Linked DNA regions of Brasilonema sennae CENA114. Each later gene encodes a partner of the first gene's protein in a complex. Links are inferred from orthologs where the notes say so. Each region holds a gene or a part of one and is shown in the gene's direction. Other genes may lie near its edges. The genes, in order: carB and carA.

What was found.
Region 2: the proteins of carB (region 1) and carA are in contact, whole or in part, in a solved structure (PDB 1KEE), measured with the Escherichia coli proteins. The link is inferred for Brasilonema sennae CENA114 from one-to-one orthologs.

Annotation. Positions count from the first base shown.
Region 1 is NZ_CP030118.1:1,799,010-1,814,776, reverse strand. Bases 5,379-9,221 are described here. They hold carB (carbamoyl-phosphate synthase large subunit), read left to right. Parts: upstream 5,379-5,772; coding sequence 5,773-9,021; downstream 9,022-9,221. Outside these bases: DP114_RS07655 (phosphonate ABC transporter ATP-binding protein), read left to right, coding at 1-441; phosphonate ABC transporter, permease protein PhnE, read left to right, coding at 482-1,276; DP114_RS07645 (GMC oxidoreductase), read left to right, coding at 1,506-3,056; DP114_RS07640 ((2Fe-2S) ferredoxin domain-containing protein), read right to left, coding at 3,217-3,891; DP114_RS07635 (Asr1405/Asl0597 family protein), read right to left, coding at 3,935-4,183; DNA starvation/stress protection protein DpsA, read left to right, coding at 4,686-5,240; DP114_RS07620 (sulfate ABC transporter substrate-binding protein), read left to right, coding at 9,269-10,477; DP114_RS07615 (RNA polymerase sigma factor, RpoD/SigA family), read left to right, coding at 11,240-12,196; DP114_RS07610 (DUF760 domain-containing protein), read left to right, coding at 12,666-13,016; 8-oxo-dGTP diphosphatase MutT, read left to right, coding at 13,161-13,568; DP114_RS07600 (ATP-binding response regulator), read right to left, coding at 13,560-15,116; DP114_RS07595 (hypothetical protein), read right to left, coding at 15,104-15,250; DP114_RS07590 (histidine kinase), read right to left, coding at 15,564-15,767. UniProt on the Escherichia coli protein: Large subunit of the glutamine-dependent carbamoyl phosphate synthetase (CPSase).
Region 2 is NZ_CP030118.1:6,185,905-6,200,780, forward strand. Bases 4,481-7,432 are described here. They hold carA (glutamine-hydrolyzing carbamoyl-phosphate synthase small subunit), read left to right. Parts: upstream 4,481-5,349; coding sequence 5,350-6,516; downstream 6,517-7,432. Other genes in these bases: DP114_RS25780 (retropepsin-like aspartic protease family protein), read right to left, coding at 4,481-4,989; DP114_RS25790 (STAS domain-containing protein), read left to right, coding at 6,792-7,181. Also shown: DP114_RS25760 (hypothetical protein), read left to right, coding at 1-21; DP114_RS35340 (hypothetical protein), read right to left, coding at 186-329; DP114_RS25770 (Vgb family protein), read left to right, coding at 349-1,452; DP114_RS25775 (cyclase family protein), read right to left, coding at 1,476-3,356; more of DP114_RS25780, read right to left, coding at 3,799-4,480; DP114_RS25795 (Mini-ribonuclease 3), read left to right, coding at 7,629-8,111; 23S rRNA (guanosine(2251)-2'-O)-methyltransferase RlmB, read left to right, coding at 8,207-9,184; DP114_RS25805 (DUF1816 domain-containing protein), read left to right, coding at 9,265-9,567; DP114_RS25810 (alpha/beta fold hydrolase), read right to left, coding at 9,808-10,662; DP114_RS25815 (CAP domain-containing protein), read right to left, coding at 10,770-11,474; DP114_RS25820 (CAP domain-containing protein), read right to left, coding at 11,927-12,670; DP114_RS25825 (hypothetical protein), read right to left, coding at 13,219-13,479; DP114_RS25830 (hypothetical protein), read right to left, coding at 13,516-13,824; DP114_RS25835 (DNA polymerase III subunit alpha), read right to left, coding at 14,182-14,876. UniProt on the Escherichia coli protein: Small subunit of the glutamine-dependent carbamoyl phosphate synthetase (CPSase).

The DNA of each region.
Region 1 (15,767 bases):
TTATCAGCAATTGAAAATGTGCTTTGTGGACGCCTGGGTACTAGGACAACTTGGCAAACGCTGTTTGGGTTTCCTAAAAATGACCGTCGTCAAGCATTGGAACTGTTGGAACAGTTGGGCTTAAGGGAGCAAGCTTATCAAAAAACAGGTCAACTTAGCGGTGGACAGCAACAACGGGTGGCGATCGCCCGCGCTTTAATCCAATCTCCCCAAATTCTGCTTGCAGATGAACCCATTACAGGATTGGATATCAAAGCATCTAAGCAGGTAATGGATACTTTGTCAATGCTGCACTCACAGCAAGGTATGACAATTGTCACAGTTTTACACGATTTGAGTATCGCAACTGAGTACGCCCAGCGAGCAATTGTCTTGAATGCTGGACGTGTTACTTACGATGGGTGTTGTGATAACTTGCAAGCTCAATTTGCTCAGGTATAGTCGAGTTTATCGCACATAGTAGGCGAACTCTGTTTTAGTAATGAAAAAATTTTCTCATGTTTGGAAACGCTTTTCTTGGGTGAGTCGCCTACTCATCCTGTGCGTTGTTGTTTTGGTTTATGGTTGGGCGTTGCAAGGTTTGAAAGTTGATTTTGGACTCCTAAAGCAGAGTTTGTTCAACATCATTGATTTTGTGTCACGCTTGTTTCCCCCAAATACCAGTTGGGATATTTTCAACAAAACAGTCAAAGCACTTGTAGAAACTGTGCAGATGTCTGTGATTGGAACAACTCTTGGGGCAATGCTTTCTCTACCGATTGCGATCGCAAGCGCCCGTAATGTCGCCCCTATTTGGCTGCAATGGTTAGCAAATTTTTTGCAAAATGCTGTGCGTTCTGTCCCTTCGATTATTCTTGGATTATTATTTGTCGCAGCAACTGGACTCGGTCCTTTCGCAGGTACATTAGCTTTAAGTATTTACACAATTGGCTACCTAGGAAAATTCTATCAGCAAGCTATTGAAGCGGTTGACCCTCGTTCAATTGAATCTTTGCAAGTCGCAGGTGCATCTCGCATACAAATTGCTCAATATGGTATCTTGCCTCAAGTATTGCCCTTAGTATTGGGCTACACCTTGTGGATGTTTGAGTACAATATCCGTGCTGCCTCAGTTCTTGGTGCTGTTGGTGCTGGTGGCTTTGGTTTTGAACTAAAAAGTTATATAGATGGCTTTGAGTACACTAAGGCAACGACTATGATTCTGATACTGTCGGTAGTCGTGACTGTGATTGATGCCCTTAGTAGTAAATTACGTCAGCGTTTGGAATCAATGTAGTTATCTGCCAAATTGGATTGTTGCTTTTTGTTGAAAATAGCCTGTATGACATCCTGAGGAGATGTGATACGGGCTTTTCAGCATCCTACGCCTTTTTTGTCAAAATCTTGGCAATTTGGCAACCAACTGATTGTAACGAGTGTAAAAACTGAATATACCTAATTTGAATAGGTAATCTAAATTTCATACCATAAAAAAATTTATTTTTGAAAATTGTAGGAGATTAAGTATGTCTCGGGTGCTGAAGCGTCGTCAATTCCTTCAGGGTTCGCTTGCGGCTGCGGCGAGTGTGGGTGTGTCTGCCGTTCGTGCTTCTGCTGTTCGTACTAAAGAAGATTATATTGAAGCAATAGTTATCGGTAGTGGTTTTGGTGGAGCTGTCGCATCACTGCGCCTTGGTCAGGCAGGAATTGAAACAATTGTACTGGAGCGGGGGCGACGATGGCAAATCACCGACGCTGGTGATACTTTCTCCACATACCAGAAACCAGATGGTCGTTCTACTTGGCTGAGTCCGACTACGGTAATATTTGACCAGGTTCCCATTGATGTGTATACTGGCGTCCTTGATATCAAAAGAGGTAATGGGATAATTGCCTATCGGGGAGCAGGTGTTGGAGGCGGTTCGCTTGTCTACAATGGGGTGACTTATCAGCCGACTCAAGAACTTTTCTATCAAGTCTTCCCACGCACCATCAACTACGAAGAACTTGATCGGGTTTATTATCCGCGAGTACGTTCTATCCTCAAGCCTTCTCAAATACCAGACGACGTTCTACAGACTAACTACTATTTGTCAAGCCGGATTTTTCTGGAGCAAGCAGCAAAAGCAGGTCTAAAAGCTCGCAAGCTTGACATGGCTGTTGATTGGGACATCGTGCGCCAGGAAATCGCAGGTCAAAAGGTTCCTTCCGCCATCACAGGTCAAGTGTACTACGGTATCAACAGTGGTGCGAAAAACAGCTTAGACCGCAACTACTTGAGCATGGCTGAGGCGACTGGAAAAGTGGAAATTCGACCCCTACATGTGGTCACTGCGATAGAGGAATCTGATAAAGAGCGTTTCCGAATAGTCTGCAATCAAATCAATGAACAAGGGACTGTGATTGCCCAAAAGTCTTTTGTTTGTCGTTATTTGTTTTTGGCAGCTGGTTCGATTGGAACCACTGAACTTCTGCTGCGTGCTCAAGCAAATGCTACATTGCGTCGCTTGAACAATCAGGTAGGGAAGTTCTGGGGGACTAATGGCGATGGAGTGGGCGCTGTCATTACGAATGGTCCGACTAATCCTACACAGGGAGGTCCAGCAGCGACAGTTATTGAGCACCTAGACAATCCAATTGCCCCGGTAGTCACTGAGCAACTCACCTTTCCCATTGTCCCAGAAGGTGTCATTACTTCTGTTGGTCTGGCAATTGCCAAACCGGAGGGGTATCTCACTTACAATACTTCTACCCAGTCAGCTGATTTGTTCTGGCCTAGCAACTCAGCTAATAATCAGAAAAATGCTCAAGCTCTTGAGTATACCTACCAACTGCTGAACCAAGCTAATAGTACGACTCTGGCTCAACCGCTTGACTTTAGTTCTACAGCTCACCCCCTTGGCGGTGCAACAATAGGTGCTGTATGCAACACTTATGGGCAGGTTCAGGGGTATCGTAACTTATTTGTTGTTGATGGCTCGCTCATCCCTGGCTCGACAGCCTGCACTAACCCCTCGTTCACCATCGCTGCTTTAGCGGAACGCTGCATGGATCGCTTTCTCAACCGGAGTACTTGAGATCAAAAAAACTGAAATGATTATTTATCAGTCATCAGTTGTTTGATAACTGATAAGTGTTGACTGCAAAAAATAACAAGTCAAAATTTGAACAAAAACAGTAATAAAATTCTTAGTAGATCTTCCCATTAAAAAATAGTGACACAAGTGCTATTACACCTCAGTCTTCTATAGACGTAGTAACTTCACTTCCGTTATCCCGCCTGCCATTGGTGCTGTTAGCAGCAAAATATTTATCCATAAGTGCAGGGACTTGTGCAGCTTTTATCCGGCTGTAGCGAGTTTTATCTGGCATGACTAAGTTTGGTCCTGCTTTGCAGTCTTTCATGCAGCCAGTTCCTTTTATTGTGACTTCTGATTCCAAACCACGAGCACTCAAAGCCGCTTCCAAAGCTTGACAAACCTCTTTGCCACCGCGTTTGATGCAATCAGACTTTTGACAGATCAATATAGTAGCTTTTTTGGGCTTGGCGTTATTAATGGCTGGGGTGATGGGCTGATTGGGTGATGCGGTGACTCCTTTGTCAGCATCTGCCAATCTCCCAATCTCCCCATCTTTATCAAGAGTACGAGCCGCCATCACTTGCTGTGCTTTTAATTTTACTTCTCCGGTTTTCGAGTCAAACTTTTTCTCGCCGGTAACTTGCAACCGTGTACCTGGTGGTAACCGTAAGTCAAAAGCAGCGCGTAAATGTTTAGCCAGTTTGATGTAGCATTCCCCCTCAGTAGTTTCCAGTCGTAAGCCTTTGAGCTTATAACCATCTTTGATGACGAAATCGAGAAACTTTCCCTCAAGGCAGAATTCTGAAACGTCGGTTTTGTAGGATTTACTCATTTTTTTGACCAATTATTAACTTGTGTTGTGGCAACACTAAGCATTAACTGCGATATTGCCAACATTTCTTGAGATTCCTAATTGAGTCTTCGCGGCAAATTGTAAATTGCTGCACAACACTCCAAAGTTGTATGGCTGCTGTAGGATTGCTAATTTCAACTGTTAACGGCTGGTTCGTTTGACACCAACAAGGAATGTCTAGTTCCTGCAAGCGTCGATATATTTGCCACCTATCTGCCCAGTTTAACTCAACAGTGTATTTTACTTGCGGTTCTACAATTGACGGTTTCAAAACAATCCCCCTAAAAGTGCAATAGCTTTGCAGTAAGTGTGCCCCTTGACTCCCATGATTTTTTTCAATCGGAACTGAGCACAACTCATCATTAATTAGGGTTCGGAAATCAAATGTATGCCAAAAGAGGGAAATTAATTGTCTTTTAACCCCATTCCGAACCCGTTTTATGGTGATGTGTGTTTAGCCTCTTACATAAGAATAACTTAAGTGCAAAGTTTTCTCAGTAATTTTGGAAAAAAAATTAGAGTAATAAAGATTTTTAAACTATATTATGTTCAAAAATTATAAATGCATATTTACTAAAGAGTGTCAATACTATTTATAACTTTTTGCAAGATTTGTGTGAAAATCTCTCAAAAGGAATGAAAGTTGTCGCTTTTTTTTCACAAAAAGGTCAAAAAATCGTGATATAGATCGAGCTTTTTATCATTTTTTCGATGCTAAGATGTAGAGATTAAGAAGTTAGCAACTATATCTACCAGAAGCTAGGAGAAGCACAATGTCTGAAACGCAAACTTTGTTACGAAATTTTGGTCAAGTATATGACAACCCTATCCTTTTGGACAAAAGTGTAACCGAGCCAGTCTGTGAAGGATTTAATGTTGTATTAGCTAGTTTCCAGGCACTTTACTTACAGTACCAAAAGCATCATTTTGTCGTTGAAGGTGCAGAGTTCTACTCTCTGCATGAGTTTTTTAACGAAGGTTATGATCAAGTCCAAGAACATGTTCATGACATTGGAGAACGCTTGGATGGACTAGGTGGAGTACCTGTTGCTAACTTACGCAAATTGGCAGAATTATGTTGCTTTGAGCAAGAACCTGATGGCGTATATTCTTCCCGTCAGATGGTAGAAAATGACCTGAAGGCAGAGCAAGCAATTCTTGGCGTGATTCGCCGCCAAGCCGCACAGGCAGAGAGTTTGGGCGACCGTGCTACCCGTTATTTATACGAAAAAATCCTGTTAAAAACAGAAGAAAGAGCTTACCACTTGGGTCACTTCCTTGCCAAGGATAGTTTAACTTTGGGATTTGTTCAACCTGCTTCAAACTAACAGACTCGACTCACACTCTCAGAAATAGAGAGTGGTTTAACTAGACTAGAAAAAAGCTGTAAGCACTGGTTCTTAAACAACTATAAGAAATGGCAGAGAGAAGGATTGTTTATCTCTCTGCCATTTTTCATGTAAGTCAACAAAAAAATATAATCTTTAACCTTTAGGGTTGTTAGAAAAAATAGTTAGTCATTCTTTTTTTTTAAAGCCTGAAGAAAAAACTAAATTTCTCGTTCAAATGTTGGTCAAAATTGATTATTGGATTGTTGAGAAATATATTTATCCTAAATGAAAAATAGTTGCAAACAATATTGAGATCCCTGATGATGAATAAAATAAAACTTCTAAAGAAAGGGGAATAAAAAACACCAGACACGGATAGGACCTAAAGAAAAACCTGTAACCTATAACCTGCCCTTTACCTCCCGGTCTATAAAAGAACTAACAAAAGTTGATAATAAACAAAGTAAGTCATGGGTGAAGACCCTTAAAATAATCAGGATTTATATTTTTTTACTCCAAACCAAGAACTATGCCCCGTCGTGACGATATCAGAAAGATTCTGCTACTCGGATCTGGTCCAATCGTGATTGGACAAGCCTGCGAGTTTGACTATTCTGGCACCCAAGCTTGTAAGGCCCTGCGAGAAGAAGGTTATGAAGTGGTGCTGGTCAACTCGAATCCTGCCACAATTATGACTGACCCGGAAACAGCTAATCGTACCTACATCGAACCGCTGACACCGGAATTGGTTGAAAAAGTCATCGCAAAAGAACGTCCAGACGCCTTACTACCAACGATGGGCGGGCAAACTGCCTTGAATATTGCCGTAAGTTTGGCCAAAAGTGGAGTCCTGGAGAAATACAGTGTTGAGTTAATTGGCGCTAAACTACCAGCAATCGAGAAAGCCGAAGACAGGAAACTTTTTAACGAAGCAATGACAAAGATCGGAGTGAAGATGTGTCCTAGTGGGACAGCTTCATCTCTGGAAGAATCCAAGGCGATCGCCAAACAAATTGGCAGTTATCCCCTGATCATCCGTCCGGCTTTCACAATGGGTGGTACCGGAGGCGGTATTGCTTACAACGAAGAAGAATTTGCAGAAATGGCGCAAGCAGGTATAGACGCCAGTCCCGTCTCACAAATTCTCATCGACCAATCTCTCCTCGGCTGGAAAGAATTTGAACTAGAGGTAATGCGCGACTTAGCAGATAACGTTGTGATTATCTGTTCCATCGAAAACCTTGACCCGATGGGTATCCACACCGGAGACTCTATCACCGTCGCCCCTGCTCAAACCCTTACCGATAAAGAGTACCAACGACTGCGGGATATGGCAATTAAAATTATCCGCGAGATTGGCGTGGAAACTGGAGGTTCCAACATCCAGTTTGCCGTTAATCCCGTCGATGGAGATGTGATTGTCATTGAAATGAACCCTCGTGTCTCTCGTTCTTCGGCTTTAGCTTCCAAAGCCACAGGTTTCCCCATCGCCAAGATGGCGGCGAAGCTTGCGGTTGGTTACACGCTCGATGAAATTAAAAATGATATCACCAAAAAAACTCCAGCATCTTTTGAGCCGACGATTGATTATGTAGTCACAAAAATTCCCCGCTTCGCTTTTGAAAAGTTCCCCGGTGCGGAAGAAGTGCTGACAACACAAATGAAGTCGGTAGGAGAAGCGATGGCGATCGGGCGGACTTTCAACGAGTCCTTCCAAAAGGCATTGCGTTCCCTAGAAACTGGACGCGCTGGATGGGGTTGTGACAAAAGAGAAAAATTACCCAGCGGTGACCAAATTCGCGCCCAACTGCGGACACCAAACCCTGAGCGTATATTTGCTGTGCGTCATGCCTTACTTACAGGAATGACGACTGAGGAAGTCTACGAGTTAACGGGTATTGACCCGTGGTTCTTGGATAAGATGCAGGAACTGCTGGAGGTGGAAAAGTTTTTGAAGCGGACACCATTGCAGCAATTGACAAAAGACCAACTGTATGCAGTCAAGCGGAAGGGATATAGCGATCGCCAAATTGCCTACGCCACCAAAACCACAGAAGATGAAGTCCGGCAATATCGCAAACAACTGGGTGTGATTCCAGTTTACAAAACGGTAGATACCTGTGCTGCGGAATTTGAGGCATTTACTCCTTATCACTATTCGACTTACGAAGAAGAAACGGAGATTCTGCCCACGGATAAACCCAAGGTGATGATTTTGGGAGGTGGCCCTAACCGGATTGGGCAAGGTATCGAGTTCGATTACTGTTGTTGTCACGCTGCTTTTGCTTTAAAAGACGCGGGATATGAGACAATTATGGTTAACTCCAACCCGGAGACAGTTTCGACTGATTATGATACGAGCGATCGCCTCTACTTTGAGCCGCTGACAAAAGAAGACGTCCTCAATATCATCGAAGCCGAAAACCCAGTTGGAATCATTGTCCAGTTTGGTGGGCAAACTCCGTTAAAACTGTCCGTTCCTCTCCAAAAAGCGATCAGCACTCATACTCGAATTTGGGGGACTCCTCCCGACTCCATCGACGCAGCAGAAGACCGAGAGCGGTTTGAGAAAATTCTTCAAGAATTGAATATTACCCAACCGCCGAATGGTATTGCTCGTACCTACGAAGATGCTTTGGTTGTTGCCCAACGCATTGGTTATCCAGTGGTGGTGCGTCCTAGTTATGTGTTGGGGGGAAGGGCAATGGAAATTGTCTACTCCGATCCTGAACTAGAACGTTACATGACTTATGCCGTGCAGGTGGAACCAGAACATCCAATTCTGATTGATAAGTTTTTGGAAAATGCGATTGAAGTGGATGTGGATGCGATCGCCGATCACACCGGACGCGTCGTGATTGGTGGTATCATGGAACACATCGAACAAGCAGGAATTCATTCTGGGGATTCTGCCTGCACGATACCTTCGATTTCTTTACCAGCGATCGTTTTAGAAAAAATCCGTAGTTGGACTGTGCAGTTGGCAAGGGCACTCAATGTTGTCGGGTTGATGAATATTCAGTTTGCTGTTGTTGGTACGCAAGGTTATTCACCCCAGGTTTATATTCTAGAAGCCAACCCTCGTGCTTCTCGCACGGTACCATTTGTGTCTAAAGCAACTGGTGTGCCACTGGCAAAACTCGCATCCTTAATTATGTCGGGTAAAACATTAGAGGAGCTAAACTTTACCCAAGAAGTTATTCCAGACCACATTGCCGTTAAAGAAGCCGTTTTACCATTTAATAAATTTCCTGGTACTGATATCATTTTAGGACCAGAGATGCGCTCTACTGGTGAGGTGATGGGTATTGACAACGATTTTGGACGCGCCTTTGCCAAAGCAGCATTGGGCGCTGGAGAGCGTTTTCCCTTAAGTGGTACAGTATTCTTCTCCATGAACGATCGCGATAAAGCGGCTGCAGTTCCACTTGTTAAAGAATTTATCAGTTTGGGCTTTGCTGTGATGGCCACAGATGGTACACGTCGTGTTCTCCAGGAGCATGGTTTAGATGTAGAGTTGGTGCTAAAACTGCATGAAGGTCGTCCTCACGTGTTAGATGCAATTAAGAACCATAGAGTTCAATTGATTATCAACACGCCCTCTGGGGAAGAAGCCCAAAGTGATGGTAGACTCATTCGTCGCACAGCCTTGGCTTACAAAATTCCCATTACTACCACAATTGCTGGAGCAAAAGCAATTGTCGCTGCTATCCGTTCTTTACAAAATACAACTTTAGATGTAAAAGTCATCCAAGAATACACAACGGCGAAACCGTAGCATCCTTGGGGAGTGAGGCGAAAAGCAGTGCTCGACCAGAGCATTGGTGTCAACTGAATGTTCAAACCTTTATAAAGACGTTTATTTGACCCCATCTCATCAACTCCCCCCCCTCGCTTGAAAATAGGGCGGAGTAGTTCACTTAAAGAAAGATGAATGCCTGGTCAAACCACTGCTTAATTCACCTATAATTCCGCTAAAATACGGTTTATCTAAAAAGATGCCGTAATTAAATTGGAGAATTTTAATGAGCAAGTGGCAATATACAAAAAAATCAGAGGCGTACTCGATTGAGAAAATTCAGACTTACGTTGTTCAAGTCTGGCAAGGAATTAAACAGTGGAGCAGTAGATCAATCAAAAGTTGGTCTAACGGGCATTCTCTGCAAGGCTTTGTGTGCCTTTTTTTGGTAGGGATCAGCTTGAGCTTAGCGATCGCTGCTTATGCCGCAAGTAGTAGCAATACTTTAAAAGCGACTGATTCTGGAAATCATCCCAGCCTGGTTGCTCAACAGAAAAATATTGAACTTAACCTCGTTTCTTTTTCTGTCACGAAAGCTGCCCATGATAAGATTATTCCTAAATTTGTAGAAAAGTGGAAAAAAGAGCATAACCAAAATATCACCTTTAAACAGAGTTATGGCGCTTCTAGCCCTCAAGCTCTTGCGGTGATTCAAGGAGGGATAGAAGCTGATGTGGTACATTTATCCCTTGCTCCAGATATTCAAAAGATTGAAACAGCAGGATTGATTCAACCAGGTTGGGAGAAAGAATTTTCTAACAACAGTATTGTCAGTAAGTCTGTAGCAGCAATTGTGACCCGTAAAGGCAATCCCAAAGGGATCAAAACATGGGCAGACTTAGCAAAAAATGGAGTCAGTGTGATTACCCCGAACCCGATAACTTCTGGTAGCGCACGCTGGAACTTCCTCGCATTATGGAATGCAGCAACCAAAGCCTCTGGCGATGAGTCTAAGGCAATAGAGTTTGTCACTAATGTCTATAAAAATGTTCCGATCTTGCCTGAAAGTGCTCGTGAGGCAACTGATGCTTTTTTCAAGGGGGGCAAAGGGGATGCTTTGATCAGTTACGAAAATGAAATTCAGCTAAAAGCCTTAAATGGCGACAAACCTTTATACGTTGTTCCCGATGTCAATTTCTCGATTGATAACCCAATTGCGATTGTCGATAAAAATGTGGACAAGCACAGCACCCGTGAAGTGGCAAAAGCGTTTATTCAATATTTGTACACCCCTGAAGCTCAACAAATATTTGCCCAAACTGGTTACCGACCAATTGATCCGGGTGTAGCGCAAGCAAAAGAGTTCGTTGATAAATACCCTCAGATCAAAACTTTGGCAACAACTAATGATTATGGCGGTTGGGCTGTGATTCAGAAAAAGTTTTTTAGTGACAACGCCATTTTTGCCAAGATTCTACGCAGTGTCAACAATTAGGCCCGAAGGGCGTTGACGGCTAACACCAGTCCCCTGGGTGTGGGAGACAATGAAGGAACCTGTTGATTCGCAATCCTCGGATCAAACAAAGTAATATTTTTTTAAACTTTATAAGTAGTTTGATTGAAGTGCTTCACAACAGGTTCAACGTCGCCCAATGTTATCGACGGCTTGCAGACTTTAACAAGTAGATCTGTGACGTATTATTCTCCAGAAGGAAGATGGACTTAAATGTTGTTTTTAATACTTAAATTTTCATAAGAGCCTCATATAGTCGTTACTGCAAAAACGTCAACGTTAAATAAACGAGGCTGTACAGCACAAAATGATTATAGTTATTGTTGATTTTTGTTAATAATTCTTAGAAAAATGTCTTTTTTAATATAAAATTATGAAATAGCTTTCTTAAAAATGTCCAAAAGTAAATTCAGCTAAAATCACATTCAGCCGTTATAAAATGAGTGCCTGAGAGCTAGTCAAATATTCCTCATAAATGTTACAATTTTTAATAAAAATAAATAAGAATAATGTTCCACTGGTTACCTTCTATCTAACCGTAGATACTTGAGAAAAGGGGAAAAAACCTGTAAGTTCTAGCAATTAGGAATAAAATTTCCAGACCATTAGCCGCCCTTGTTTATGGAGCGCGAAAGTCGTGAAATACAGCATGGGTTCCCAGTCTAACTGGGTGGACATCCAAAAAAGGCATCTATCAGCCCGCTTACCGTTCTGTCAAACCCGTCGATACCGAAGAGTAGTGCCATGAAGACCGCTCAGACAGCCACAGACCTCGTGCGGACTTACCTGCGTGAGATTGGCCGTGTGCCACTTTTATCCCATGAAGAGGAAATACATTATGGCAAACAGGTGCAACGTGCAAGCATTCTGCAGGAAGTAAGGGAGTCTCTTGCCATTCAGTTGAGTCGTCAACCGACTCTAGAAGAGTGGGCAAAAGCGACAGAGTTAGAACTAAAAGAGTTGAATGAAGCAATTGCAGAGGGTGAAATTGCCAAGCGCAAGATGGTAGAAGCTAATTTGCGACTGGTTGTGTCTGTTGCTAAAAAGTACATCAAGCGTAACGTAGATTTACTCGACTTGATTCAAGAAGGTAGCATAGGGATGCAGCGGGGTGTAGAAAAGTTTGACCCGACCAAAGGATATAGGTTTTCAACCTATGCTTATTGGTGGATTCGTCAAGCTATTACTCGGGCGATCGCCGAAAAAGGTCGCACTATCCGCTTGCCCATCCACATAACAGAAAAATTAAATAAAATCAAGAAAGCACAACGACAACTTTCCCAGAACCTAGGACGAGCACCCACAGCTTCTGAGTTAGCTCAAGAATTAGAATTGACTCCCAGACAAGTCCGAGAATATATGGAAAAGGCGCGTGTACCGCTGTCTTTGGATTTGCGGTTGGGAGATAACTACGATACAGAACTAGGGGAAATGTTGGAGGATCCAGGAGTTTCTCCAGAGGAATTTGTTGCCCAATCTTCCCTGTCATTTGATTTAGAGCGTCTCATGGGGGAACTGACTCCACAACAAAGGGAAGTCATATCTCTGCGCTTTGGTTTAAATGATGGGCAAGCACACACTCTGGCGAGTATCGGTCAACTCCTCAGTATTAGCCGTGAACGAGTGCGGCAAATTGAGCGGGAGGCCTTAACTAAACTGCGTAAAATCAAAGCCGATATAAATGAATATCTAGCTAGTTAGTTAGTGATTTGTCATTTGTCATTCACCAATGACAAATGACAAAAGATAGCTTCTGCTTGCTGTCATGTACGACAAATAAGCAGTTACCAGTTACCAGTATTTGTTCCCCATAACCCTGTTCACTGTTCACCCTTCGGGTATCTCTATAGCCCTGCCTTGCCCGCACTCGCGTTCGGAGACGACACGCACAAGGGACAAGGGACGCCAGATGCCGTGAGAGCGGAAACCCTCATCAAGCACGCTTACTCACTCTTAACTGTTAACTGTTCACTGTTAAGCGTTGCCTACTATAACAATCAGGTGAAACAATCCGTTGCTTTTGGTACGGTTACACCCACTCCCACACTGTAACCAAACTGTTAGATTAGTCAGTAGCAATATAAAAAAGCTAAAGTGTTGTCTTACAGACGAAACATATTTACAGGGCTAGTCATATCGACCGCAGTTATAGTAGTCAAGGAGATATAACGTGAGTAACCCATCCAATCGAGTTTCAGAATCAGAATTTTTTAACAGTGAGTCAGAAACTGGTGATTTGCTCTGGCAGTATGTAAAATCATTAAGTCCTGAAACGGTTAACCAGTTATCTAAACCCGCTTCGCCCGAAGTTTTTCAAGTCATGGAGCGCAATATTGTAGGGCTTCTGGGTAACCTACCTTCTGAACATTTTGGTATCAGCATCACCACCAACAGAGAAAGTTTGGGTCGTCTTCTTGCTTCTGCCATGATCAGCGGTTATTTTCTACGTAATGCTGAACAAAGAATGAATTTTGAAGTAGCACTGCAAGGTTCTGACATTAATCATACTGATGCTGGTTAGCGGCTTGTGCTGAAAAACGAAAAAATCTTGCTATTCATTATACAATACAAGCTCGGCAAACAATCTTAATGTTTGCCGAGTTTTGATATAAATAATAGATAAATTTTTTCCACTTCCACCTCTGGCACTCTCTTAAAAACAAACATGAGTGAAACTGCTGTTCTACCTCATAAAATTATTGGCGTTGCTGTCATTTGGAATGACTTGGGAGAAATTCTCATTGATCGCCGTCGTTCGGAAGGTTTGATGGGTGGTTTGTGGGAATTTCCTGGAGGTAAAGTTGAAGCGGGTGAAAGTATCGAAGAGTGTATCAAACGGGAAATTTCTGAAGAACTAGCAATAGAAATAGAAGTGGGAGAGCATTTAATCACTATCGACCACACCTATACGCACTTGCGCGTAACCCTCATAGTACATCATTGCCGCTATGTATCAGGTGTTCCTCAACCAATTGAATGTGAAGAAATTCGTTGGGTTAGTTTGGATGAACTAGAAAGCTACACTTTTCCTGAGGCAAATAGTCAAATTATTGCTGTTTTACAATCACCGTAAAGTTCTTCCAGTAAGATTCTCAACGACTGCAATCAACTCAGCAGGCTCAACAGGTTTTGGCAGGTATATCTCGAAACCTGCTAAAAGTGCTTGCTTACGATCCTCTGCTCGGGCATAAGCAGTAACAGCAGCAGTTGGAATGTGTTTGCCAATCTTAGTTTCTAAGTTTCTCAACTTCTGAACAAGCGAGTAACCATTTTCTTCTGGCATCCCGATGTCACTGACTATAACATCTGGTGGAAAAAGTTCAATCATATTGAGCGCCTCGCTCACCGAGCCAACTGCAGTGACACTCGCTCCAACCTCCTCCAATACGATGCTTAGCAAATCTCGGGCATCTGTCTCATCATCAACAACTAGGACTTGTATACCATCCAAGCAAGAGGAGTTTGAGGAGGAGCAAGTTTTCTTTGTGATTTGTGCCATTCCTGTGGTTTTCAAAAACGGCAGGTTGAGTGTAAACGTGCTACCTTTTCCTAATCCTAAACTTGTCGCATAGATAGTACCGCCGTGAAGTTCAACAAGATTACGGACAATTGCTAGTCCCAGTCCAAGTCCAGTTTGCTTGCGAGTATTGCTACTATCTGCTTGACGGAAGCGGTCAAATATGTGTGGTAAAAATTCTGGGCTGATGCCTTGACCATTATCACTTACGCTTAGCTCTAGGTGGGTGTCAACTTCCGCTAAGCAAATTTCAACCTGTCCACCATGAGGAGTGAACTTGATGGCGTTTGAAAGCAAGTTCCAAACAATTTGTTGCATCCTGCCTGGATCTCCAGAAATCACGTATTTGGAAGAATTCAGCACAGTCTTAAGTTGAATCGCTTTCGCCTCTGCTGCTGGACGAACCACATTGATAGTAGTCTCGATCAAACTGACTAAATTCACCGGGCAGCAGTGTAACTGGAGCTGACCACGAATGATTCGAGAAATATCAAAGATGTCATCAATCAGTTGGGCTTGAGCTTGTGCATTACGCTCGATAGTTTCTATGGCACGAGTTTTAGTCGCTTCGTCAAAAGAACGATTGCGGAGCAGTTTAGCCCATCCGAGCATCGAATTCAGTGGCGTTCGTAACTCGTGGGAGACAACAGCAAGAAACTCATCTTTGAGGCGGCTAGCATCTTCAGTTGCTTGATGAGCTTGCTGTTCTCGCTGTAAGAGTTGGGAGAGTGTTTCTTCTACTCGCTTGCGTTCAGTAATATCACGTTGGATTGAAATCCAGTGTGTGTACCACCCAGTCTCATCTGCAACAGGCACGACACTCATCTCTACCCAGAACTCAGAGCCATCCTTGCGGTAGTTAATCAGCTCGAAAACCCCTGCTTCCCATTGCTCTAAAGTTTTGCGGATTTTGTCCAATGTTGCTCGGTTAGTCTTTGGACCTTGTAGAATACGAGGAGTTTTACCTAAGACTTCTTCTAAACTGTAACCAGTCGTGCGGGTAAAGGCTTGGTTAATATAGAGTATGCGAGAACCTGGCAAATTAATAGGTTCAGCTTCAGTAATCACGATGCCATCGTTGGCATTAACAACTACAGATTCCAACAGCCGCAGACGTTCTTCAATTTGCTTGCGTTAATAACTTGTAAACGCTCTTGTAAAGAAAGTGGCAAGTTAATTGCCACGGATGCTTGTACGATCGCCCACAGTTGATTCGCATCTTGCCCAGAACTACACATTGCTTTCCAACCTCAACTAACTTGCTCACAATGGTTTATAGCTCGGTAAGTTCAACATAAACCCGATCTGAGAGGGTAAAGCGGGTGTGCTGCTTAACTACCAAGCGAATTCATTCAGTAAATATATTTAGCTTGTTTACATAACTTTGCAAAGTATGAATAATTATTAAAATTATCTTAAGTTTCGTGACTCAATCTATAATGTCTTTGAATTTGTCTGGTTACACATCTGCCGTGAGGAAGAGGCTCAGGGGGAAGCTAAAGCAGTAAAGTTATCGAAACTCAGGTGAGTAAGAAAGTCTGAAAGATTTAGTTAATTCGGATACACTGGTAAGGTAAAATGGAACCATGCTCCACCATGAGGGGCGGTTTCTACCCATATTTGACCGTAGTGCGCTAGAATAATGCGCTGGCATAAAGACAAACCAATACCGTAGCCTTCTTTACCTTGATCACGCTCTAGGCGGTAATGATTTTCAAAGATGCGATCGCGGTTTTCTTCAGGTATACCAGGACC
Region 2 (14,876 bases), 4.4 Mb from region 1 along the record:
CAGCTTGATAAGCTTACATAGGATAAACTTTCAGCAGATTCGTAGAAAACTTTCGCACAGTTGAATGGACTTAAAAAGCAATCGAGGAGGAGACAGCAGGAGATAATCTTTTTGTCTCCTTCCTCCAAATGCGTAAGTCCTATTTTTATCAAAACCCAACAAAATCAAAAGCCAACAAAGATTTTTTATGGAATCAACGCCAACACCCCAGCCGGAGAACCCAAACCATCACGCAACAGCAACACACCAATTGCCAAAGTTGCTCCAAATATTTGTATCCAAAGAATCTTTTGTGACACATTTTCTGTAAAATAATTACCAGCTTTCATAATTAACTGCGTAATTATAATGAATAACACATTTGCAACTTTTGCTGCTTCTGTCGTTGTAAGTGGTTTGACTGCGTTTGGTCTTGGTTTGTCTCCTGCTAGTGCAGTTCTTTTGATTGGTAACACTAGAGGTGACAATGTAATCATGTATGATGAGCAGAATGGGAACTTTCTTGGCGAGTTCGTTAAAGCAACAAGTGGCGGTTTAAAAGATCCAGATGACTTGAACTTCGGTCCTGATGGTAACTTCTACGTTAGCAGCGGAACTACCCCTGAAACTTCTGCAATCCTTCGCTACAACGGAAAGACTGGAGAATTTATCGATGTTTTTGCCTCTGGTAACGGTTTGATTCGCCCCTATGGTGCAGCATTCGGTCCCGATGGTTATCTTTACGTCGCGAGTTTTTTAAGTGACGAGATTTTACGTTTCAACGCCACCACAGGAGTGTTTGTTGATAAATTTTCTCAGGGAAATGGTCAACCTGGAGGTTTGAATGGACCAAACGATCTGCTTTTCGGTCCAGATGGAAGCTTATATGTCACGACTCAAGGTAGTGTTGCTGTTGATGGCGTTCCCACTTTTCCCGGTTTACCCAGCCAAGTGCTGCGTTTTGATTTAGCAACCAAAACGTCTACTGTCTTTATTGAACAGCCAACACCACTACCAGACAGCCCTCAATTTGTTAGTCTCCTTGGGTTAACACTTGGTTCCAAAGGTGACCTTTTTGTGAGTGACTTTGCTAACGGAATCAGAAGATATGATTTCAAGACAGGGCAGTTACTGGATGTTTTATCCACCAATTACACAAATACACCAAGTAACAATTTCATTGGTAATTTAACCATCGATCCTAACAATATCCTCTACACAGTTGGGTTTGATACGACAAACAATAACTTTGGCGCAATCCTGCGTTATGACGAAGTGACTGGAAACCCCTTACCCGCCCCAAGTCAGTCTGGTTCCGTCTTCGTACCTACTAACAGTCGGTTGTTGCGTCCCGTTGGTATTACTTACGCCTCCATAACCGTACCCGAACCAGCTTCAACAGTAGGTTTACTGTCTCTCGGGGCTTTATATGCAGTTTTGCTTTTGAAGCGCAAATGCAGTCAAGTTATCTAAACCTCTGTAGAGGAATTATAAATTTACGGCACAAACGCCAACACCCCAACCGGAGAACCCGAACCACCCCGTAACCGCAACGCACCAATTGCTAGAGTCGCCCCTGTTGGCGGTAACTGGTTCAAATTCGTTAAATTCTCCAATACAATACGCGGTTTCTCCAACACCAAGGAATTAGTCCCAAAAGTAGTATCTTGCCCTGAATCTACTCCATGAGTATCAATTCCGACTCCGGCAATTTCGCGTTCCTCCAGCAAGAACCGTGTCGCATCGTTATCAAACCCAGGAAAATGCATACTTCCTTGCTCGTCCTGGTATAAAAAAGCTTTTTCATCCGACCATTTCTCTTGCCAACCTGTATACAGTAACACCACACAACCAGGCGGAATCTTACCGTAGCGTTCCTCCCAACTCAGAATATCCTCAACACAAAGAGTGTAATCCGCATTTACCAGCGCCTGTTCCCGAATATCAATAACTACGCCAGGGACAACCAACGACTCAGCAGAATACTCGTGAATCCCTACACCATCAAGGTGAAAACTGTTGGAAGCATTAATATGAGTCGCGCTGTGTTCTCCTAGAGAAAAACGCCGCAGATAATAACCATCCTTATGCAATTCCGCCACAGTCTCAAATTCAACTGGTGGATCACCTTGCCATTGAGGAATATCCGAGTCAATGACATGACTCAAATGTATCACCCGCGAATAAGCGATCTTTTTCTCCTCTTCTGTTCCTTCTCTGCTTCCTCTGCGCCCACCGCGAACTTTGCGGGAGGAAGATCCACACCGCAAATTGCTCTGGTGCGGTTCATTCTCAAAACCTGATCGCGTCAATCTCCCCAAAGTTGCTTCCATAATTGCAGGAGTTTGACCCATCACAGTAAAGACCAGCGCCTCACGGTACACCCGTTGTGCATTATGATGACTATATATAGCAGCACCACTAGAAACAGTCACCGCTGCATGAGCTATTCGTCCTGCAAGATCAATCGCCCAAGCCCGCAATTGTAAGCGTTCAGCAAATTCCAAACTAGAATTATTTTGCGCTTCGCGAACAGCGTTGCGACAGTTGTTCAATTCCTGTTGCAGAGAATCAAAAGCTTTTTGGATAAAAGGTAGAGGTTTTCTGCTGACGACAGACTCCACAATATCTAAACCAGCAAGGGCGCATCCCGTCGCCATAAAAACAGCTGCAAGAATATTCTTTTTATCGTTTTCGTGAATCCAACCAGCAGGTTTAATGAAAACAACACTTTCTGTGGGTAAGAACCAGTTTTTCAGGGTAGCGGTTACGGTATTAGCTGATGTCATCGCCGCTAATTGTGCTGGAGGTGAAAGTGTCAGCGTACCTCCTGAGTGTTGATGTGTTTCGACTAACGGGACAATACCATAAACAGCGCCACCATCTGGTAATGTGGCAGCAATGATAAATTCGCCAAAAAATTCCCATCCTGTCACCCAAGGAACAACCCCATTAAGTTGATATCCCCCAGCAACCGGTGTGGCTACAGTCAGGGGATCACCTGCGCGTCGCAACTGGGAAAAACCAACACCCAGTAAAACTTGACCGTTGCCCATACGGGGGAGGTATCTTTCCTGTAGGGACGAGTTGGCACTAGCAACAAGCATACCAGCCGCACTCTGGTGTTGAGTTTGCAAAAAGACTAAAGCACCAGAATAGCGTGCTAATAGTTCTTGGAAGGTGCCATATGTCTGTTCACTAACTTCTTTTCCACTCCAGTGACGTGGAACCTTGAGTGCCAAAAGGTCTAATTCGCCAAGACCTCGGAGTGCATAGAATAAAGTATTTGGATCATGGTCTATCTTGTTCGCTTGAGGTACAATTTCTTTGAGCAAGTAGGACTTGGCTGTATCTAAGAGAAAGTGATTATCCTTCAAAGTCTGTTCTAATATTGCTTCGATAGGATTGCAAAGGTTTACTTGCTACCTAGTAGCAGAAACAACCCTCCAATTTCTGGAGTTATCAGATTTTGGAGGGCTTAAATGTTGCAGCAAAAAGTGAATTAGTAATAAGTAAACAACGTCAATATTAAGTTTAAGTTAAGAAAAGGTTAAGAAAAGGTAAAAAAATGTCATGCGAAGAAACTTCTTTAACGATCAAAAAGTCTCAAATGTCAAGTTTTTTGAAATGAAATGATACCAATTCAAAAAATGTTTGCGACAGATGGAACGCATTAAGCGATTACTAGTAATTGTTTGAAAATCTAAAATCTAAAATCTAAAATCCAAAATGGTATAAGTTGTTCTTAGATTTGAAAGGTGTCAAGCAAGAGTTAAGCAAGTATAACAGTGCGTTGAATGGAGAGTTTTGTCACAAGCACTAAGGATCTGTTACAGAAGGGAGTTGCTTGGGCACAGTTGGAGCAGTAAACTCAGTTACTCTGGGAGTGGTTTGCGATGGGTTATCTCTTAGCCGCCCAATCGGCATTGGCGCGGATCGCCCACCCCAAACAGGCGAAGTCGATTGGGGACGAAATTCTACAATGTCGCGTTTAATGGTGATATCGTAGCCACCAAAAAAGTCATGTCCGAGAAGCCCAGTTTCTAAATCCGCGTTTGCGATCGCCACAGAAACATGATTCACTTTCGCCCCTGCAATTTCCATCGAATCCACATAACCGATAGGAAATTCCACTGCTTTAGAATTTGCTGTGTTTGCCTTAGCCTTTCCAACTTGCACCACTCCCAAAGCATTTGCCATATTCTGGGTGATCACTGTGCCACTAGCTCCAGTATCTAAAATCATCTCAAACGGTTGAGTGCCATTAAAGGTGACTTCGATAATTGGCGTACCACCAATTCGTCGTTTAATCTGGGCTATATACACCAGTTGTTCGTTTTGTCGTTTAATTGTTGGTGGAACAAACACCTGTTGTTGTTTAAGCGGTGTTAGTGGAGTCACCTGTGGTAATGGTGGTTGGAATTTTTCTGGTGCTGCGGCAGGTGTTTTGGTGATAGTTGGTTGGGTAATAGCTGGTGTCACAGTTGGTGTCACAGTTGGTGTCACAGAAACTTGAGGAATGGCAGCTATCCTTTCTGGTTGCGCTTGTTGTAACGGATTGATAGGGGGGACGGCTTTGTGTATTGCATTTTTGAGATCAAGCTGGTAATCTAAGATTTTTGCTTGGGCGTTTGTGAAATCAGGACTATCAGCTGGCACTTTTTTCATTAAGGCGATCGCATCTGCAAGCAGAATTGCCACAAAATTCCAATCCTCAGTCGATTTAGCTGATTGGCTGATGTTGAGAGCTCCAACAGCTTTGTTCAGTCCCTGTTCAAAATAGTTAACTGACATCTCTCTGGTGGGTTGCACCGTCGGCTGTGGTTGTGGAGTAGCACTTGGAGGTGCCATTGTCGCTACAGGGGATGCAACGCTTTGATCTTTAGACGCAGGTTGCTCCTCATGACTTGTAACGCTAACCTGTTGCTTTCCATTACAGGCAACAGTCAAAACCGCTAGTGTGGTTGACAGAAGAACCAGCGCTGCTCGGGATAAGATAAACTGATGCATGATTAATTATAATTTTACTTGCGCTTCGGCGTAGAAATTTTCTGCGACTGTCTATTATTGTTGGAAGATTTTATATGTCATGCTCTTAAATTTTAGTTTGTAAAGTACGGGGTAAGAATTTCATAATCTGTAAACGGACAGGTAAAGTGATGAAATTAAAGCTTAATTATTTTGTAACTCGTGTTTTACCTGTCCTCCATTAAATTTCCATACAGCAAGCGAGCAGGATGGTTACCAATACTGTTTTTTTAATTTGAAATTTGGAATGAGCGTAAAGTGTGTGCCCAAGGCATAGGGCATTTTTGAAATTTTGAACTGTTTACCTGTCGCCTAATCACAAATCTTGGAATGTTATCGCTTATGTCTGTTTTTGACGCAATACCTGCTATTTTTGTTTTGGCAGATGGAACCACATATCGTGGTTGGTCTTTTGGTGCCACTAGAACCACGATTGGGGAAGTTGTCTTTAACACTGGTATGAGTGGATACCAAGAAGTCCTGACAGACCCTAGTTACTGTGGTCAGATAGTTGTTTTTACTTATCCTGAATTGGGGAATACTGGCGTTAATCTAGAGGACGAAGAATCAAGTAAACCACAGGTGCGGGGTGCTATTGCTCGCAATATTTGTACTCGACCAAGTAATTGGCGCTCAACACAATCCTTACCAGAATACCTAGAACAGCAGCATATACCTGGTATCTATGGAATTGATACCCGCGCATTAACTCGTAAAATTCGGGAGTTCGGAGCCATGAATGGTGGTATTTCCACAGAAATTCTGGATGAGGCTGAATTGCTAGAGCAAGTACAGGCAGCCCCTAACATGAAAGGATTGAACCTTGTGCACGAGGTTACCACCCCAGACATATATGAATGGTCTGATCCCACCCAGCCAGTATGGGAGTTTAACCCTGCTTGTCAAGAAAATTCCGAGGAATCTTTTACTGTCGTCGCCATTGACTTTGGGGTAAAACGCAATATTTTGCGTCGTTTAGCAAGTTACGGTTGTCGGGTTATTATTGTTCCCGCAAATACCTTACCAGAAGAAATTCTCAAATACAATCCCGATGGAATCTTTCTTTCTAATGGTCCTGGCGATCCAGCATCTGTCACCGAAGGAATAAAAACCACAAAAGCGTTACTGGAGACTAACAAACCGATATTTGGTATTTGTATGGGACACCAGATATTGGGTCATGCACTAGGAGCGGAAACTTTTAAACTAAAATTTGGTCATCGTGGTTTAAATCAGCCAGCTGGTCTACAACAAAAAGTAGAAATTACCAGCCAAAACCATAGCTTTGCAATTGATCCAGACACTTTACCTAACAGCGTTGTAGAAATTAGCCATCTTAATTTAAACGACTTGACTGTTGCTGGATTACGTCACAAGTCTTTGCCTGTGTTTTCCGTACAATATCATCCAGAGGCAAGTCCTGGTCCTCACGATGCTGACTATCTGTTTGAGCAATTTGTTCAAACAATGCGAGCTGCTCGTCGAGCAACAGTTGCCAAAGTAGGATAAAAATGAAGAAAGTCGCGCAAGGGTAAGGGGACAACAAAGATGAGGCAGACAATAAAAGTGAGAAAGTGAGGGAGCACAAAAGGCAGGGATCATTTTCCCTCACCTTTAGGGTATACCTATGGCTAACCCCAGTTACCTACCTTCTGATTACCCTCAAAGCATCACCAGTCTTACTGTGTGGCTCTCTACTTTCCTCTTTTCCCCTATATCCCATCTTCCCTGCCAGTAGGTTGTAGACAACCTACACTAAAACCATCTATACTTGAGCGTTCACCATAACTTATCTGGAGGGAATTATTGCTGAGCCACTTAATCTAACTGTAAGCCTGAGAGGCACTCGTGAAGTCCGGGATAACTGCCAGCTATTCCGCCTCACAGGTTTGTTAGACGCGTTTTCCGAACCGACATTTCGCAAGGTTATTGGGAGCAAGATTGACGAGGGACCAGGGCACATTATTCTGGATCTCTCGCAAATCGATTTTGTTGATAGCTCTGGCTTGGGTGCTTTGGTACAGTTAGCCAAGCAGGCTCAAAACTCCAAAGGCACTTTCCAAATTGTCACTAATGCCCGTGTTACTCAGACGGTCAAGCTTGTTCGCTTGGAGAAGTTTCTCGCCCTACAACAGTCAGTTGATACGGCTCTAGAAAACGTCAAATCGTCTTGATTCCTTGACCCGAGAACCTTATATAGCTATCCGATAATTTAATCTGGATAGCTTAATTATTATTAAATTAGAATTTGTGATTTTGCGTAATGTTAACTCATAAAGTACGGAGCGAAATCGTAAAGTACAAATATCTCGGGTTGAGAAACATAAATAAATAGTGTATAAGGCTCAAAAACCTGTGATTGTATGCTATAATCTGAAGATATAAACTCCATTTCATAAGTCATAACCTTATAATTTAAGGCTTTTAAAGCATTTTTACTTTTAGGTTCCAGATAAATAATTATGGATCTATCTGGTTTTTACACTTCACACCTCAGTGCTTTTAGTATATGAAATGGTAACCAAAATTGAAAAAAAGATAAAATTTAGCAAGTAAATTTTTCAGCATTGACTATGCTTAGGTAAACCTGCCTAATGTAGCTTGTGAGGAAAGAAAAACTTGTGACATCAAAGGAGGAAAACCTACTAGATGGCTCAAATGAAATTCCTAGTCAGGATTCAGTTTGGTGTCAACTACTAAGGGCAAGCAAAGAGCAATTATTCCAAGAAATTTCACAAGCCCAGCTGCAACAAATATCTCCTACTGCTTTAGCTTACTTGGGAGATGCAGTTTGTGAGCTCTACGTTAGAATGTTTTATCTACTACCATCAAGGCGACCCGAAGCATACCATCGTCTAGTTGTGGCACAAGTCAGGGCAGAGACGCAAGCCAAAATGTTGGAGTCGCTGTATCCTCATCTAAATAACACTGAGTTAGAAATTGTCCGACGGGGTCGCAACGCTGCCACCGGACGCCCTAGGCGGGTTGATATGGCAACCTATCAACAAGCAACTAGTTTAGAAACTTTAATTGGCTACCTGTATCTCACCGATTTTGATCGCTTAAGCGAACTTTTGCAAAAACTTGACTTAGAAAAGCCGTAAGAAATTCAATTCACGAATCGCAAAACTTGCAGAGTCGGTTCAGACCAATTGAGATCACAACAATGCTTACCTATTAAGCTCTACCAATAACTCACATGATTGATAAACCAAGAAAAATTAAGACTTCTGGCGAAAACAATACTGCGCAACCCTTGAGAGTCAAGGGCAAGCGTGTCATTTCTCATCTGAGTCCCAATCCCAGAGGTAAGGGTGCTAACGGTTTGAGAGACAGCCCACGCCCGCATCAGAAATTCTTTGATTCATCTGTATCTTCTGATCAATCAGAAGATACAGATTTGATCTACGGTCGTCATCCAGTGTTGAGTGCTTTGGAAAGCGAGCGGGATCTTAACCGTATCTGGATCACTTCGCGCCTCCGTTACGATCCCCGCTTTCATTCGCTGATTTTACGAGCGAAAGAAAATGGCACAATTATCGACGAAGTTGAGCCTAAGCGCCTAGACCAAATTACAGAACAAGCTAACCACCAAGGTGTAGCGGCACAAATTGCTCCCTATGCCTACATTGACTTGGATGAGTTGATTGCCAAGGCAAAATCTGAAACTGATCCTGTGATTGTTGTGGCTGATGGAATCACTGATCCTCACAACTTGGGAGCAATTATTCGCACAGCAGAAGCATTGGGTGCTCAAGGAATGGTGATCCCACAACGTAGAGCATGTGGAATCACCTCCACAGTCATGAAAGTAGCTGCTGGTGCTTTAGAAAACTTTCTCGTAGTTAGGGCGGTGAACTTGCAACGTGCTTTGGAAGAACTGAAAGCTGGTGGCTTTTGGATTTACGGTACTGCTACAGAAGCAAGCGAACCTATACATAGCGTGAAATTTAACGGTCCTATTGTTTTGGTAGTTGGTTCTGAGGGCGAAGGTTTGAGTATTTTGACACAACGACATTGTGATTTTTTGGTGTCGATCCCCTTGCAAGGTAAGACTCCAAGTTTGAATGCCTCAGTAGCAGCGGGTATGGCGCTTTATGAAATTTATCGTCATCGCTGGATAAATACCCTATACGTGGATAAATTCCAAAAAATTTCTTTGAAAAAAGAAGAGTAAACAGAGTATAAAGAAATGTAAAGCAGTCAAAACTGGCAGCATTTAAAACCGAGTATCACATTTAGAAATTGGCGAGAACCATGAAAACTATTTGGAATAACTTTAAGGAATTGTTGATTAACATATTCGACAATTTTGGCTTGGCTTGGTGGGTGGAAGTTGTAACACAAAACCCCCGTTGCACTTACTACTTTGGACCGTTTGTCAGTTCTGCTGATGCAAAAGCGGCCATAAAAGGCTACGTAGAAGATTTGGAACTCGAAGGAGCCCAAGGAATTGGGGTTGATGTAAAACGCTGTAAACCAACTGCTTTGACGATTGCTGATGACCTGGGGGAACGGACTGACCGCAAAGTACAGCCTGTCTTTAGCGGTCAAATGTAATTAAATTCAGGAGAATTCAGTTATCAGTTATCAGTTATGAATTCACTGTTCATTGTTTACTGATAACCCTATGGCTAACGCCACGCCTTACGGCTATCGGGTATGCGCAAAGCGCACGCCTGGAGGGCGAACGCCAGTCGCCTACGGCGGGAAAACGTCTCATGCGCGCTGGACTCACTGTTAACTGTTATTGGTTCTTTTCTGGTTATAAGGCTATTTCGTAGTTACGCTTAGGCGTAACTACACACTGACAACTTTTTGGTTTTTCTCAAGCCAGCAGTCAATGTCGCTCAATACCTGGTTCGGGATTTCCCATGGGAAAAGATGAGCAGTATTAGGATAGCAGTGTGACTGACAATCTTTGAGGTAGCGAGAAGTTTCTAAGCTGGCGTCAGCTGTTATGTGGCGATCGCATGCACCAGCTAGTACTAAAGAAGGACATTGAATTTTTTCTAGCTCTGTTAGTCGATTGTACCCAGCCCCAATCGCCGAAAAAAGAGCGCGAGTCGCAGGAGCAGAAGTTTGTAAGTAGGCTGATACTGCATCTTTTGCTATGTAGCTGTAGGCTGCGGGAGTGTGTTGTTGAATCAGGTAGCGAAAGAGCGATCGCTTGCCAAAAGTTTCAATATTCCACTGCCAATCTGGTTTAATATAACTCAACAGTCCAGCAACACCGGTGTAAACATTATCTTGCCAGGTTATAGGCGGATGATTGCCTCTGGGTCGGGCAGCTGTCGCCACTAAAATCAGTCCAGTGACTCGTTCCGGTAGCTGTAGTGCTAGTTCCATTGCTAAAATGCCACCGAGCGACCAGCCCAATATTAGACATTTTTTAATTCTAAGGCGGTCTAAAAGCGCTTCCAGGTCAATCAAATGGTCGCGCATATCAAAATCGCCATTAAACCGACTCTTGCCATATCCACGCAAGTCTGGAGCCAAAGTTTGAAAGCGTTTTGACAGGTGATTGGTAAAGACACAAAGACTAGAACCAGAACCAGGATGACCGTGTAAGCAGAGAATTGGGAAGCCTTGACCTTGAATGTGAACGTTGAGGTCAACAGCAGATGAAGCTGTGTTGCTATGGCGAGAGTTCATCATTATTATGTTGCTTTATATAATTATGTCACATAGGCAAATTCCAGGTACATTTGTACCACGCACCACATGAATCAGTCATCTGTCAAAGGTCCTTGAGTTAGGAATTATGACTTTTCTACATACCTTCCTGCATAATTAATCACACACATCTGCCTGTATGTGTTGTGAATTCCAAAAGCAACTCCCGCTACCTTAAAAGCAGGATTAAACATATTTATTCTATGACCGCGATCTGGAACTCCATCGTCAATAATTAATTGCATGACAATATCTTGCGCCGTGTGGGAACCATAACTAATATTTTCTCCGGCGGTGCGTTTCCAAGTTCCGTAGCGGCTTAAGCGAGTAAAGGGATCACTCTTGTCGCTTCCTTTGTGACCAAGAATTCCTTTTGATCCTTGGTCTTTGACATGATCCTTAGCAGCTCGTGACATTCCTTTGGATGCTGTTAAAGGTCCGACTGGAGTGACTGAGTTGAGAAAGGCGATCGCCTCATCAACGGCTTTCACTCCTTCCTCTGTTTGTAAATAGACATGACGCGAAATTTTAACTCGATTACCTTCAAAACGTTGCCTATAGTTTTTTAATACAGCAGCATAAGCAGTGGGATTCGTTCTCGCCTTGTTCATTTCTACAATTACTTGTTGTTCAAGGCGAGAAAGAGTTTTCCCAGTTAGCGACACATCAGAATTTCCTTCGGGAATGTTAGGTACAGAGGAGTCAGGCTCAAATAATACATCACAAGATGTAGTCGATAGGGTGACGAGTGTAAATATCCAAAATACCATCTGAGGCGTCAACAACTTCATAAGTTTGGAGCAACCAGTCAATATAGCAGTTCCCAATTGGGTGTCATACAGATTGTTTGTAGGAGCTGTTCTATAGCTATTGATGTCAATTTAATAAGAAAACCCAAGTCGATAGCCTGTTCTTCGTAAAGAGGTTATGCCTGGTTTTAGGCATCCAACTTGCTTTGAAGGATGGCAACGAGAGAACCTGAAAGTCTTGTGAGACTTTCGTTTTGCCTAAGTTCACACCAATGTTCTATAGCGTGCTTCCACCGTACACCTGTATTGTATGCGAGTGAGAATCGCTATATGTCTTTATTAGATGCATGAATTGATGACTGGTTTCCAGGTAACTTAGTAACTCATACCACTGCGAACTGAAAACACGAAGACTCCTTGTTGATGACTATGGCACGCACTCGCATTCAGAAAAAGCAGTGGGATAAAGAGTTTATAAGCTCAAAGAGCCATGTTTAACGATGATCGCTGGCCGAAACAGCAATGTCTTTGTCTTGATATTCTCCGGCATAATTAATCACGCACATCGTTTTGTATTTAGCGTGAATCCCATAGGCAACTCCAGCCACTCTAAAATTGGGGTTAAAAATGTTTCTTCTATGACTACGGTTGGGCACTCCATCATCAACAAGTAATTGTATGACGATATCTTCAGCGGTACTAGAGCCATAGCTGATATTTTCCCCAGCAGTAGATTGCCAAATTCCGTAGCGATCCATACGAGTAGATGGATTACTACCATCGCTGCCTTGGTGACCTCTGGAGCCTTTTAAGCCATTATCTTTGACATGATCTTGAGCACCTAAGGACATTCCCCTAGATATCGTTAAAGGAGCAACAGGAGTCGCTGACTGAAGAAACCTAATTGCCTCATCAACGGCTGATAGCCCTTCGTGTGTTTGCAGGTAGCGCCGATCATAGATTTTGACTAGCTTACCTTGAAAGCGCTGTTTATAGTTCTCCAACACAGGAATGTAAGCCTTGGGATTTGCCCGTATTTTGTTCATTTCATTAATGACTTGTTGTTCTAATGGAGATAGGTAACTTGCCCGTCTCGGTCCAGTAGAATAAGCTTCTTGGACTCCAGTGGGGAGATTCTGTGTATCTTCTGCAACCGCTTCCTTAGATATCAATAGTTGAGAAGTGTAACTTGCAGCTAGAGCGATAGGAAAAAACACAGAAAATCCACTGCAACGCATTAATGACTTCATGATTTCTGTTCCACCGAAGTTAATAGGGTTATTTGGAATGCATCGCGTTTTGCTCATATTTACCATTTCTTAGTATAATTATACACATTTTAGTCTCTGCATTTAACATCCTTTGTAACCTTGTGAACTAAACACAACAAACAGTAATCCTAGCCTAATAGGGATTATCAGTGATGACTCAAGATGCAAAAAACTTAGACACCAGCAACTTTGATACTAAGCAAAACCCGATGAAGACTAAGAACTAGTGATGATGATTCAATACATTTTTCAGATCAGACAGCGACTATACACCAGAGAAATGTTGACCAGTGATCACAAACAAAGGGATGCCAGAAAATCCAGATCTTTGAGCAAGCCTTATATCCTTGATTGGGCTGTCACCACTGTTTCCTGACAGCCAGGCATCTGGTGAGTCCAGCGCAGCGGGAGGGCTTCGGTCGTCAGATCAGCTAAACGGTTTCCCGACAGCCAGGCGACAGGCGTTCCCGATCACCGTAAGGTGTGGCGGAGCACCATAGGGCGAACCCGACCTACTAGGCATCTGGTGTTGGAGTTCCCGAGCCACTGCGTTGGGGAGGCACTGCGTTAGACTGGTTCCCCGACTTGTAGACACCCGGAGGGCGGTGAGACAGCACTCTAGGAGGGGAGCCAGTGTGTTGCGGAGGGTTCCTCCGAGGGTGCACCTGGCGTTTTCCCAACAGAGGTGACTGCGTTCGCCCTTGGCGTGGTGCAGGCATACCCGAAGGGTTTTCCGCAGGGTAGCATGTGCCGACTTGTAGCATGTGGCGTCCCATTGTAGGAATTGGCGTAGTTTCCCCGATACCCCGACTTCAGACACCTGGCGTTGTCGGGGTGTCGGGGAATAGAGTGTTTTTTCGATTCGTAGCGGGCGGTGCGCCACCAGTTGAACTGCTTTCAAGAACCAAAAAATCTTTGACAATATCTGAACACAGGAACTCACCAAGTTGTTTTTCATGAGTCAATAGGGCGTTTTGCTGTTCTAATTGCTGAGTGATGCAATTTGCTGGATTTGTGGGAAGTGACCAACCCATAATCAAACAAACCAAAGATAGTGCAGTTAAGCAACACAGCCACTGAAGTCGTTTTCCAAGCCAAGACCAAGAAGAGAATACACACATAGAAACAATCGTTGTAGTTTATATTTCTACACTTATCTAGTATTATTCCCTGATATCAACCAGAATAGTTAATACTTTGCAAACAAATTAATTAAGTGTCTTCACTGAGTTTTTACAGTTCACAAAATTATCTCATAAATTTAGCAGCAAACAAAGTGTATTTTTTACAATTAGTCAATCTAGCTGCAGAATACGTCAAAAATGAACGTGATCTCGATATTGTTCAGTTAGTGGATAAGTAAATTTCACTCTGCTTTATAAAGAATCAGTGAATTTAGCAGAAAATATATATAGTTATTTTTAATAAAAAATAAACTATTGATTAAAAATCATCATATTTAAATGTCTTATTAATAGCTATTTAGGTAAACCCTTAACCTGCATCAACTCCAAACCCCGTTCAAATATTTCATCAATTGGCAACATTTGCTCATCAGTCGTCATAAATTTATGGTCTTTTGTTGCCTGAATAACAGAACCATCCTCTAGACAGTATTCAAAAACTTCTTGCTGACCGCGCTCATGCCATTGAGCAATAGGTTGTGTGTAAATATTTCCGTTATTATCAACTGTGTAGACGCTACACTCAATTCTTTTTTCTACAATTTGCCCAATAGGTAAAAAGCCATATTCTATGGTTAACACTTCTGTGTCATAGCTGAGACAATATTCAGCAAACTTCAACATTTGCTCGAATAAGTCTTCAGCAATTTGTTTTTTTACTCCATTTTTCGCAGCGCCATCCACAAACTTTTCTCGCTGCTTCATCATTTCCTCAACTTTCTTTTTACCCATTGCACGGCGCAGCAAATCTGCCTGTCCTAAAGAATATCCAGCCATATCTTGAGCAATTTTCATAATTTGCTCTTGATAGACCATAATTCCATAGGTCTCATCTAAGATCGGTTCTAAAATTTCGGTTTCATACTCAATATTTTCTCGACCATGCTTGCGGTTAATAAACTTGGGAATCAGTCCTGCATCTAATGGACCTGGTCGATATAGTGCTAAAATCGAGGAAATATCTTCTATATTGGAAGGCTTTAAATCGC